Regions from separate parts of the Lysinibacillus sp. A1 genome, predicted to be linked through region 1. Evidence: riboswitches for the same ligand, from Rfam matches in the RefSeq annotation. Region 1 holds a riboswitch; each other region holds the start of a gene.

The links. Region 1 has a riboswitch for thiamine pyrophosphate ahead of thiT (energy-coupled thiamine transporter ThiT). Riboswitches for the same ligand answer to the same signal wherever they lie in the genome.
Region 2: it holds a riboswitch for thiamine pyrophosphate, as region 1 does, so the genes downstream of both, PI85_RS22505 (ABC transporter substrate-binding protein) here and thiT (energy-coupled thiamine transporter ThiT) in region 1, are expected to answer to the same signal.
Region 3: it holds a riboswitch for thiamine pyrophosphate, as region 1 does, so the genes downstream of both, thiW (energy coupling factor transporter S component ThiW) here and thiT (energy-coupled thiamine transporter ThiT) in region 1, are expected to answer to the same signal.

Annotation. Positions count from the first base shown of each region.
Region 1 covers NZ_JSZM01000023.1:83,339-87,666, reverse strand. Annotated here, with positions in the region: gene PI85_RS17995 (polyphosphate kinase 2 family protein) at 1-311, opposite strand, end outside; gene PI85_RS17990 (hypothetical protein) at 512-1,225, shown strand; gene map (type I methionyl aminopeptidase) at 1,253-2,008, opposite strand; gene thiT (energy-coupled thiamine transporter ThiT) at 2,179-2,739, opposite strand; TPP riboswitch at 2,874-2,981, opposite strand; gene PI85_RS17975 (DUF4870 domain-containing protein) at 3,107-3,430, shown strand; gene PI85_RS25075 (hypothetical protein) at 3,483-3,608, shown strand; gene PI85_RS17970 (SbcC/MukB-like Walker B domain-containing protein) at 3,649-4,328, opposite strand, start outside.
Region 2 covers NZ_JSZM01000041.1:53,481-57,808, reverse strand. Annotated here, with positions in the region: gene PI85_RS22520 (ABC transporter ATP-binding protein) at 1-375, opposite strand, end outside; gene PI85_RS22515 (ABC transporter permease) at 350-1,123, opposite strand; gene PI85_RS22510 (thiamine-binding protein) at 1,120-1,413, opposite strand; gene PI85_RS22505 (ABC transporter substrate-binding protein) at 1,415-2,410, opposite strand; TPP riboswitch at 2,566-2,676, opposite strand; gene parC (DNA topoisomerase IV subunit A) at 2,801-4,328, opposite strand, start outside.
Region 3 covers NZ_JSZM01000012.1:220,938-225,265, reverse strand. Annotated here, with positions in the region: gene PI85_RS10580 (tetracycline resistance MFS efflux pump) at 226-1,422, shown strand; TPP riboswitch at 1,482-1,589, shown strand; gene thiW (energy coupling factor transporter S component ThiW) at 1,684-2,187, shown strand; gene PI85_RS10570 (VWA domain-containing protein) at 2,280-4,328, opposite strand, start outside.

The DNA.
Region 1 (4,328 bases):
GCGATTTGCCCGTGCTGAGGTAGCTTTCTCCAGAACCGCTGTAAATAGTTATAGCGTAATTCATGTGGCTGTGGAGCTGAAATTGGATGGACGACATAGCCACGTGGATCGACACGTTCAATTAAACGTTTTATCGCTCCTCCTTTACCAGCTGCATCCATACCTTCAAACACTAAAATTAAACCTATTTTATTTTTCAATAAAAATTGTTGGGCATTTAACATTTCATATTGGAGTACTTGTAATTTCTTTTTATACATCTTTTTATCTAGTTCAATAGATAGGTCTAAATTTTTTATGTTTTGCGTCATAAAGCTTCACTCCTTTAATCTGGATATATTCTTATTGTACTAAAGAAATAAATGGATGCCTATTGAGATGGTAAATTGTAGATAGTATTAGCAAAACAACACGATACATTGATGGACATTTCCGTTATAATAAATTGAGTGACGGTACTATACTTATTTGTCTTTTCCCTATACAATCTAACACGAAGGGAGAGGAAAGCATGCCTCGGTTTTTATTGATGACAATTTCTTATATTGTCTCACTCATCCTAACCTTTTCATCCTTTTTCATGAAACTTAACGGTCAATCATTTTTAGAAATTTCTAATCGTTTTTCGGTGGTATTTGCACCTGTTGATGGAAGTCATATAATTTGGATTGTCATTTATTTATTGATCGGTTATTGGTTAGTGATGAACATCAAAAAGACATCTATGAAACAGTCTGCGCTCTTTAGTTGCATAAATATTTTACAAGCATTAACGATATACGTATGGCATCATGAATTATTTATTGTTTCTCTCGGCATTACCTTACTCTTAGTCTTGTATTTATTTATGTTGTACAATACGTATCCACTTCATGACAAATCACTGTCGGGTCGTATTCCTTTCGCCATTTATTTTGCATGGATGACATTTATTTTTATCACAAATATTAGCTTTACGTTAACAGCTTATGGTTGGAACGGTTTTGGTCTAAGTACTCCTCTTTGGGCAGTTATTTTACTGACCTTAGGTGGAGCCATTGCGCTACTTATCCGCTTTCATCACTTTGATATCATGTATCCAAGTGTTTTTATATGGGCTTATATAGGAATCGCTTTACATAATGGTTTTGATGAGCTACTCGTAACAACTGCTGCGTTATTTCTATGTGGTGTACTCTTAGTTGGTATTTTATTCATTAAAAAAAATCCTGCCTACCAAAAATAATTTGGTGTGCAGGATTTTTTTGTAATCCTATTCTTCGTCTAATGAAGTAAGGATAATTGGTTTATCTTTTGTAACAATTACTGAATGTTCAATTTGAGCAACAAGAGACTTATCAGGTGTAATGAATGTCCAACCATCACCAGCTTCTACAATATGCTCTGCTTTTGCTGAGATAAATGGCTCGACTGCAAGAACCATACCTTCTTTCATAATCGTAGAGTCCCATGCATCATAATAATTTAAAATGTGATTGGGCTCATCATGTAAAGAACGACCTAAACCATGGCCTGTTAAATTCATAATCACTGTTAAGCCATTAGCATTCGCTTCGCGCTCTACAGCTTTACCGATTTGATTTAATTTAGAGCCAGCCTTTACCTTTGTCATAGCACGATCAAAAGCATCTTTGGCAACACGACATAGTTTTTCTTTGTCTTCATAGCCATCACCAACTACAAATGAAATACCCGTGTCCGCAAAGTAGCCATCTAAAGAGCCTGAAACATCGATATTGACGATATCTCCCTCCTGAATAACACGTTTTCCTGGGATACCATGTGCTACTTCCTCGTTGACACTAATACAAGTATATCCTGGGAAGTCATATTCTCCTTTTGGTCCTGAAATGGCACCTGCCTCAGCAAACATTCGACCAGCAATTTCATCTAGTTCAAGTGTTGTGACACCTGGTTTTGTAGCAGCCTTCATCGCTTCACGAATCTCTGCACAAATGCGTCCAATTTTTTTAAAAGCTTCAATTTCTTCTTGCGTTTTTACAATCATGTATAACGTCCCTTTCATCTAATATCTACTCTTTAATATAACATAACTTTTTACGCGTATAACGCTAAACGCTTTAAATATTGTATGCCTGCCTTCTTGGCAAAGTGCTAAAAGCGTTATTCTCTTACGACTACATAAAAAACCCCTTCACCAATATGAAGGGGGTGGCATTACGCTTTACGTTGCATTAGCTGTGGAGCCGCTGTGAATAATAACGCTCCCACAATGGCTGTTAATACTGTTGCGGGCAGCATATAGGTACCATTATAAATTATCGAGTAGATCCACGCATTTTGATCGCCGGCATACTCTGCAAAAAATACCGCGCCAGCAGTAGTGTGCGCTGCATATCGCAAGAAGCCTGCAAATACCGTACCTACAATAATATAAAACGCCATTTTTGTTTTGTTTATTTGACTTGCTGCTTCCAGTAAAGGTCTGCGTACAATGGCTGCTAACCCTACAACTGTGAAAGCAACACCGTAATCTAATAAACCTTGAAGCCAGTGTACTATATAAGCTCCAAACATGGTTTGCATCACACCTACAAGCAAGCCTGTTATTAGGCCAGCTACTAGACCCCAGCGAAATGCAATTAACATAATTGGTACCATGACAAGACTAACAGAGCCACCTTGTGCCCATACTTTAAAGGAGACCTGATCAAGCACAAGGCCAATCGCTGCAAATATTGCAATCTCCACTAGCATTAATAGTCTTTTTTTGTCCATACATATTCTCTCCTTTGTTCCGATGTAGGATACAAGAGCAGGAATAGAAATGCGCTGATTTGATTCTCTCTGACACCTTTTTATTCTTAAGAATGAAAAAACGATGTCAGGACAGAGCCTCACATCGTAAAAGTGTCGGTTTCTATCCACATCCCTACGCAAGTGTTAGCTTACAGGTTCAAAGAGTCAAGGCATTACGTGCCCAGTCTCAGCTGACATCATCAGCTCCCCTTGTGGTCGTTACATCTGAATTTAATTTGAACACTTTCATTGTACGCAAAGCAAGGAATGATTACAACCTCTTCCATACTTAATTTTGAAACTTTACTGTTTTCCATGCGTAAATATTAAAAAAGGAGGTACAACTATGGAGAACCAAAAAATTTTATCTGCCTTTAGTTATCTCAGTATTTTCTTTGCTCCTTTCATCGTACCATTAATTGTTTACTTCGTTACGAAAGATGCTGACATTAAAAGACATTCTATTCGCGCATTAGTGTCCCATCTAATTCCTTTTGTATTTGGGATCTTATTTTTCATTGTTTTTGTCTTTTCTACATTTAGTTTAGACCCTACTTCAAGTAATAGTACAGTCATGATCATTTGGTTCATTTCGTTCGCCATTTACGGAATTGTCTCGCTCGGAATTGTTATATGGAATATTATTCAAGCCGTTCGAGTTATCCGCTAATGTTTCATTTTTAAAATAAACAGGTAGAAGTAATTAAAAAGGAGCTGTGTTTTTGATGAAAGTATCAAAAGTAGTGAAAACCGCTGTTAAATTAGCGCCTATTGTTATACCAATCGTAAAAAAAGTAATGGCAGCAAAAAAAGGGACAACTTCTACAGTCAGTTCTCGAAAAAAATAAAAGGAGGGCGTATTTCCTTAAACCGGAAATACACCTTCCTTTATTTTATTTCAAAATGTGTTTGACTATGTCCATTCAATGTTTTTTCGACATGTAAAACGGCTGGCATCGCTGATTTTAATTCAGGTACATGAGAGATGACACCAATCATTCGTCCAGAATCTTGTAAATCAATTAATGTGTCTATTGCTTTATTTAATGATTCCTCGTCGAGCGAGCCAAAGCCCTCATCGATAAACATTGTTTCAATATGAATATTGCCTTGGAAGCTTTGAATAACATCTGCCATTCCTAGAGCAAGGCTTAATGATGCATTGAACTTTTCACCACCGGATAACGTTTTAACATCTCGTAATTGATCTGTGTAAGCATCATATACATCAAGCCCAAGTCCACTTTGCTTTGCATGCTTTTCAAGCCTGTCTGAACGTCTAAGCTCAAATTGACCATTAGACAAATGATAAAGACGAATATTAGCTGCCTCTGTAATTTGATCTAAATAATTAATTTGAATATATCGTTCAAAGGACAGTTTTTTCGAATTTTGCCCATTTAATAAGCCATACAGCTCCTTCACTCGACCTGCCTCACTCTCAAGTAAACGAAGCTCTCTCTCTGTTTCTTCTACTTTGTTGATGAAGCTTTGACATGATTTCGCAAATCCATCTATTTGTTGAAGTTGTTTAAAGGCATCCTCATAGGCGATTCGGAGATTTTCCA
Region 2 (4,328 bases), on a different contig from region 1:
CTCGTTTGGATAAGCATGGCTAAAGGAAGCAAGTCCTACCTTTTCTAGCCACCCCTTTGCACGTTCAACATTAGGCTTTTGCTGCAATTCCTCAACAATTGTTACATTCTCTAAAATAGTACGCCAAGGCAGTAGACAGGGCTGCTGTGGCATATAGCCAATTGTTCCTCTTTTTCGTTGGATTTCCTCTCCATTTAATAAAATCGCCCCTTGATCAACCGAAGAGACCCCACCAATTAATTGAAAAAGGGTACTTTTACCACTGCCGGATGGACCTACAATGGCCACAAACTCACCATCCTTGACATCAAAGGAAATATCATCAAGAACATGTAGACTGTTAAAGGACTTAGCGATGTTTTGAATGCTGAGCATGATAACCTCTCCCCTTTACCATTAATTTTTCAAGCAAACGAATACTACTAAATAACAATAAGCTTAACAAGACAATCGCAAAAATTGCGACAAACACTCGATCTGTACGGAAGGAGGATTGTGCTAAGGTCATGTATACACCAATTCCCTTTTTCGCACCAAGCCACTCCGCAATGACTGCCCCCATTACGCTATACGTTGCAGCAATTTTCACACCCGAAAAAATTGCTGGGTAGGCATGTGACCATTCTAGTTTCCAAAACGTTTGAGCCTTCGTTGCACCAATCATTTCAAAGTAATGCTTTAACTCGGGTGCTGTTTGGCGAAAACCGTCCATTGCCGCAATGACAATAGGGAAAAAGCAAACGAGACAAATAATGATAAGCTTTGGTAATAAGCCAAAGCCAAACCAAATAATAAGGAGCGGTGCTAACACAAGAATCGGTATGTTTTGCGACATAATGAGAATCGGATAAAATAATGACCGAATAAAAGTAAAACGATGCAAAACAATTGCCACTGTTAGACCACAGCCAACCCCAATAGCAAGTCCTAGTAAAGCTAATTGCACGGTAGCCAGAGCATGTGGCAGGAACGTCTGATACGATTGAAAGCCTTCTACTACAATTATGCTTGGTGCTGGAAGGAGCCAAGGAGGAACATCAGCTATATGCACAACAAGCTCCCATATGAATAAGAGGAAGGCGATAAAAATTATCGTCCTTCCTTTTTGTAATGCCCGTTTCATGATTGATATTTCTCCGTTAATGTAGCCATTGTAATCCCGTTTGGTTGATATAAAATTTTTACTTGTGTAATGACATTAATGGCTCCTAGCTCGACCATCTTAACATTCATTTTCTCAATGATTTGAAGAAGCACTGGAAGCTCACCCTCCATCGTTGTTTCAAGTGGATGAACCTCATACTTCACACCAGATGCATCAATAACTGCAATGGCCGCATCTACATAAGGGATGACATCCTCATACTTTTCTGTCTTTGGAATGATTTGGACACTGATCAATGAATTTGCCATGTTAATTGGCCTCCTTTTTTGGTAAAAACTCATTCGTAAACGCTTGTTTAGCATCAAATTCGCCTTCTAATACTTTGTTGCTCGACATCCATTTAGCATAGTTTTCCCACACTGAAAGCTTTTGCTCTCCCCATTGTTTAGCATCGTCCTGATATTTATCAGCCAACCACTCTTGGCTTTTATGCACTAACTCCTTATCTAAGTCAGGTGCCGCTTCTAGTAAAATATCAGCCGCTTCATTTGGATGTTCGATCGCATATTCATAGCCCTTCGATGCAGCTGCAACAAAAGCTTTGACGATGTCTGGATTGTTTTGAATCATTTTTTCATTAGTTGCTAAAACAGGTGTATAGTAATCTAACTGATTACTGTAGTCTGTTAAATACAGCATATTAATCTTTTCCCCACGAAGCTCTGCCTCAATCCCTGTCCAAGCATAATAAATCCAAGCAAAGTCGATGTCTTTTTTCATCATCGTGAAGAAATCTAAATCTCCCGCATTGACAATATCTAATTTATTTATATCAGCGTTTTCTTTTTGCATTAATGATTGTAATACGGCTTGTTCGAGTGGCGCTCCCCAACCACCATATGTTTTTCCTTCAAAGTCCTTTGGAGATGTAATACCCTTTGATGCTACAGAAGCAAATCCAGATGTATTATGCTGGATGATGGCCGCTATTGAGACAAGTGGCACAGCCTGAACACGAGCCTGTGTAATGCCCTCCTGATAGCTCACGCCAAATTCTGCCTTACCAGAAGCTACGAGCTGATCGGCTCCTGCCTCTCCTGGCATAATAATCTCAACATCTAAGCCCTGATCTTCAAAATAACCGAGCTTTTTCGCAACATACAATCCTGTATGATTCGTATTTGGTGTCCAATCGAGAACCACTGACACCTTTTTCTTTGTATCAGCAGCTTGCTTGTCCTCCTTGTCGCTACAGCCCACTAACATCAATAGTGCCGCTAATAGAATAAATAACCATTTTTTCATGCTAAGTCCTCCCAGTTTGTAATATGAAAGTGTTCATGAATGAATGTTGTCACCAGAAGAAAGCGTAATATACGGTTGGTAAGATATTGCTTGGAAAACAAAAAAACGCCTAGGATTCCTCCCAGACGTATTGCAATCAATCTCCAAAACTTTTGCTTTTTTGAATAGATGTTCCCTACGCTGGTACGAGCCAAATCAGGTTCAAAGGGTCAGTGTCTATCGGACACAATCTCAGCTAGCCATAACTAGCCCCCCTACATTCTTTCGCTATGAACTTTTCGATGATTATTATACCCATAGTTGATCTAAAATGACAAGATGCTATTTTTAGATAGTTGTTCCACTCCAACCAAATAGCCCAGCTCTACTAGATAGAAACTGGGCATGGTTTTAGCTTGGTTTTTGTTCTTTTTTGGCCGTTAAGACATGGGAAATGGCTCCATCTGTTGCAATATCCACTTTAAATGAACCATTAGAATGGCGATCAGCACGCGTCAATGCATGAACATCAATAAATTCTTGGACGCCTTTTTCAGTTTCAATCACAACCTGTTCATCGTCTGTCGCTTGAATAACAGCGACAATTCGGTGAGGATTTGCTTTTAATTCTGTTAGGACTTTAAGGCCGCGTTTGGCACGACCTGCTACTTCTACCTCTGCGACATTCATTTTCTTGACAGCCCCTCGTTGTGTCACAATAACGACATATTGTGTTTCATCTGGCTGTAGAACATTGACCCCAACTAAAGCTTCTCCATCTTTTAACGTAATCCCTTTAACGCCACCTGTTTTCACACCAGTAACCGGTAATTCCTCGATAGGGAATCGAATAGCATACGCCGTATCAGTTGTTAAGAGCAATTCCACATCATCCGTCATAAATGATGCATAAATCATTGCATCGCCCGCTTTAACATTCATTGTTTTAATCGGCTTCGAGTAACGCGTCACTGCATAATCTGCGAGCGGTGAACGTTTAATTTGTCCATCTTTCGTAGCAGTTAAAATATACGTATTTGGTTGTTCAAATGTTTCAAAGCCATAGACGGCAATAATTGATTCATCTTCACTTGTTGGCACAATACTAGAAATATGCTGACCAAGGTCCTTCCAACGAATATCAGGCAATTCGTGAACTGGCTGATAAATATAATTCCCTCTATTTGTAAATAACAATAGATGATGCTGCGTATTTAAGTTTGCTTCATACAATAAATAATCGGAATCCTTCATCGCAAAATCTTGACCATTGGAAGCGGCATGGGATCGTGTAGAAGTACGTTTAATATAGCCATCTTTCGTGACAGTCACCACAACCTCTTCACTTGGAACAAGGACATCTAATGTAATTTTAATTTCTTCTATTTCTTGTTCAATTCTCGAGCGACGCGGCTCTGTGAAGCGTTTTTTAATATCTAGTAATTCTTGTTTAATGACACGTACAAGCTTGGCCTCGCTTTGTAAAATTCCTTCTAGCTTGGCAATCAATTTATTTAAATCATCCTGTTCTTGGCGGAGCTCTGTAATATCGGTATTCGTTAAACGATATAATTGCAGGCTCACAATCGCCTCTGCTTGTACCTCGGTAAAATCGAACTTTGCCTGTAAATTAAGCTTGGCATCCTTCTTATCATTAGAAGAACGAATTGTCGCAATGACTTCATCTAAAATAGACAATGCTTTAATTAATCCATCTACAATATGGGAACGATCCTTAGCCTTTTGTAAATCATATATAGAACGATTTGTGACCACTTCTTTTTGGTGAGTAATATAGGCATCCAATAATAATGGCAATGTCATCATCGTTGGGCGACGATTATGAATCGCAATCATATTAAAATTGTAAGCTACTTGTAAATCTGTTGTTTTAAATAAGTACTGTAAAATCCCTTGTCCAGGAACATCCTTTTTCAGC
Region 3 (4,328 bases), on a different contig from region 1:
ACAAAAATTGCTTCTAGGCAAAAGTCTATACGCTCTCACTTCCCCCTAACTATTCATGTTTATTAATCAATTAGATGATATTCCATTGTGAAGTTTTCTGAGAAAAAAACTTTTCTGAAAAACCATTCTAACGATCGGATCAGTTACAGCAATCTCAACTATTAGCCAGCTATAATTCTTTATGATAGACTGTACTATATTTGATTACATAAAGGGGGTTTTTCGATGACCCAGCAGAAGTCCAATAAGGCGGCTTTGTATATATTAATGTTTAATATGTTTATCGCAATGGGGAGTATTGGAATTATTATTCCTGTAATGCCGGAATATTTAAGAATATTTGGAGCAGCAGGACAAGTTCTAGGCATGCTTATTGCTACGTTCGCCTTGGCTCAATTCGTATTTTCTCCAATTGCTGGGAATCTTTCTGACCTGTATGGGCGGAAAAATTTAATTATTTTCGGTCTTATACTAACAGGACTTGCACAAATCGGTTTTGGCCTCTCTACAGATGTTTGGATGCTCTTTTTGGCACGCTTTTTAGGTGGCCTTGGCTCTGCATTTGTTGCACCTCCTATTATGGCTTTTGTAGCAGACGTGACAACTTATGAAGAACGCGGAAAAGGAATGAGTATGTTAGGAGCTGCAATGTCGTTCGGCTTTATGATTGGCCCTGGAATTGGTGGTTTCCTCGCAAAGGTTAGCTTACATTTTCCATTTTTCATGGCGGGAGCTGCCGCCATTTTAGCGTCTATTTTATCGTACTTTTTATTACCATCTACAAAGCCAAATACTGCGCAAAATAGACAAAAGCAAGATAATCTGGTGAAACAGATGGCTCGCTCTGTACATATGCCTTATTTTGTTATGTTAATTATTATGATGGTATTCTCATTTGGGATTGCTAACTTCCAAACAACCTTATCCCTATTTGTGACAGAAAAATTTAATTACTCACCTGGCGATATTGCTACCATTCTAGTTGTTGGTGGAGCATTTGGGGTAATTGTACAGATGTTTATCATAACGCCACTCTTTAAACGCTTTGGTGAAATGAAAGTAGTTTTGGTCAATTTATTTATTGCCTCCGTTGCTATTTTCTTAATATTATTTGTTTCAGGTTTTGCACTAATATTAGTTATAGCAACCATCTTCTCAACGGCAACAACGTTAATTCGTCCAGCTGTTAATACACTCATCTCAAAACTTGCTGAAACAGAGCAAGGATTTGCAGCCGGCTTGAACAATGCCTATATGAGTCTTGGAAATATGATTGGACCCGCTTTAGCTGGTTTCTTATTTGACTGGAATATGAATAGTCCTTATATATTTGGTGCCATTATCTTATTAGCCTGCTTCTTCCTTGCCCTGATTTGGACATTGAAAAAGGCACCACAGCTTATGCATCCAGATTCACACTAATCATCAAAGCTTATTGACTATTGATTCAAGTATGTTACACTTCTAAAAAATAGAAAAATTTTTACCACTAGGGGAGTCTTTTAAAGGCTGAGACGTATATGGTTATATACGGACCCTTCGAACCTGATCTAGTTCATGCTAGCGGAGGGAAGTGGCGCTTCTTGCTATTTTCAGTGTATAAGCAAGGCCGCTTCCTGTCGTTTGAAGGAAGCGGCTTTTTTCATTTTCCTAGTGGCTAAAACGAAAAGGAGCGCACCTATCATGTCTATTCGAAAATTAACAATTATGGCTTTATTAGTAGCGATTGCCGTTGCAGGCTCTACGTTCATCTCCATTCCAACTGGGATTGCTCGTGCCTACCCTATACAGCACGCTATTAACGTAATAGGAGCCATTATACTTGGACCCTTACCTACAGTTGTAGTGGCCTTTGTGACGGCTATCATTCGTATCCTTACAGGAACAGGTTCACTGTTAGCCATTCCTGGTAGTATTATTGGTGCATTATGCGCAGGGCTTGCCTATAAATATAGCTGTAAAATGTGGTTAGCCGGTATGGGTGAAGTGATCGGCACTGGTCTTCTCGCATCACTTGTAGCAGTACCCTATGCAAAGATACTTATGGGCACATCCGTAGCGGCCTTATTTTTCATGCCTGCCTTTTTAATATCAAGTTCAATTGGAGCAATCTTAGGTATTGTAGTAGCTAGCAGTTTGCGGAAAACGGAGCTAGTAAAATATTTTAATTCCCGCTCTCTTTATTAAAGAACGTCGTTGATATAACTTAGAGGATTTCTCTCCATGCATATATACAAAAAGCAGTGCGAAATAATTCACACTGCTTTCACCTAACTAAATTATTGGCGTTTTTTCATACCCTTTAATAATTGTGCTACATTCGTATCTTCTGCCTGTACGGGGGGATTTTCTACAAGTTGCCCCTTTTTCTTCGGCTTCGTTAGGAAATTCCAGCCAAAGCGTCTTATTGTAATATCAATAAAGAATAGGAGCATACCTGCAAGGAGAAGCCATGTCGCAATGTTTTGACGATCCGCCCCTCGCTTTGTAAAGTCACGGAACACTTCTTGTGGTTCTTTTAAAACAGCACCACCAGTTTGTTCGGTTAATTCTTCTATTAATTTATCATTAGCAGGAAGAAGTTCATACTCAGCACTATAGGGAACACTTAATCCAGCCTGATAAATCGTTTCCTTTTCATCAGCGATACGGAAGAAGATTAATCCCGGGTCAGCTTGTACTACAGCACGAACCTGAGAGGCTGATATAGTTTCAAGCTGTGTGTCTAACTCTTCACCAGCTTCATTAACCGCAACAATATCTAAAAAGGCTGCTTCATTTGTAGGATCTGTAATCATAAAGGACCCATCTGATTCTATTCTTACATCATAGGCAACATCATTATAACTTGGGAGCATTTGTGAAATAAGCGTTTGCCAAAATGTGCCCCAGTTTTGCCATCTTGCCCAGTCGCCTGACCACTTTCCTGTTGAATCAGAAGTGAATGCGAATGTTTTGCCAAGACCGTATTGCCATTGTGCTAACACCGGATCTTCTTTTTCGCTTTCAGCCACGACGGTAGCACCCTGCTTTGCGGTTGTTCCGATATAAGCATTCATTTGTGGAACCCCATTGGCAAATAGTGTATTCCATCCCCCTGCATTATAAAGTATTGGATAGAATGGGTTATCCTCAATGTACGTACGGGAAATCATAGCTGTTTCACGAGATAAAATGGAAGGAATAGTTTGCTCATCGATAACATTGTAGAAACGTCCGCTTCCCATCTCACTCAGAGCTTCCAATAAGTTAGCATCCGCATCTTGACCAATAGCCACTGTCGATAAAGTTATTCCACTATCTTTTCCTTGTTCAATTAAATCTTCATAATTTCCTGGCTGTGATTGTCCATCTGTTAAAAGAATAATATGCTTACGTTGCAGTTTTATATCTGCTAGGTTTTCATATGCTTTTGCAAGTGAACCATAGATTTCTGTCCCGCCTCCTGGTGTAACAGATAAAATGGTATCCACTGCCTCTTCTTTATTGTTCAGAGGACCAGTCTCTATAATTTCCCAAGGCCGATCATCAAATGCTATAAATCCTAATGTATCTTCATCACGTAGCATCTCAACTGAACGTGCTGCCGCTTCCTTCGCAAGCTCTAGCTTGGACCCTGACATACTACCAGAGCGATCTAATACAATGACAAGTCCTAATGAAGGTAATTGTTCTTTCCCCTTAATTTCCATTTCAACAGGTAATAATGTTTCAATTGGCGTTTTAAAATAACCACCTAAACCAAAGCTATTTTCTCCACCAACCATTGCAAAACCAACACCAAAGTTTTTGACTGCTTGCTCTATCACACTCATTTTCGCCTCACCGACTAAATGTCCTGGCACATTATCGAAAATAATGGCATTATATTGCAAATAACTGGAGAGTTCATTTGGTAAGCCTTCAGGTGATTTTACATCATAGGCTATTGATTGCTGACCGAGTGCCTCCGCTATTGGTGAAGCTGTTTCATAGCCATTCACAATGAGTAAATGTGGTTCGCTTTGTACCATTGTGACACTTGTTAATTTATTGTTTTCAAATATTGCGTCTTGTCCTACTTGAACAACGGCTTCATATTTCACCAGCCCTTCACCAGTCGCTGCATGTTTATAGGTAAACATATTCGTTCCTTCGGCTAGCTCAACTGCCTCACGATGAATCAGTTCATCATTTTCATATAATAGTAGCTCGCCCTTTCCAGCTGAAGTTGCATGCACTTCTGTTACCAGTTGTTGTTGCTCACCCACATAGGCAACTTGTGGGGACACAAAGCTTTTTAATGAAACATCATTCACAACAGGCTGACTAAAGGGCACAACATCCAC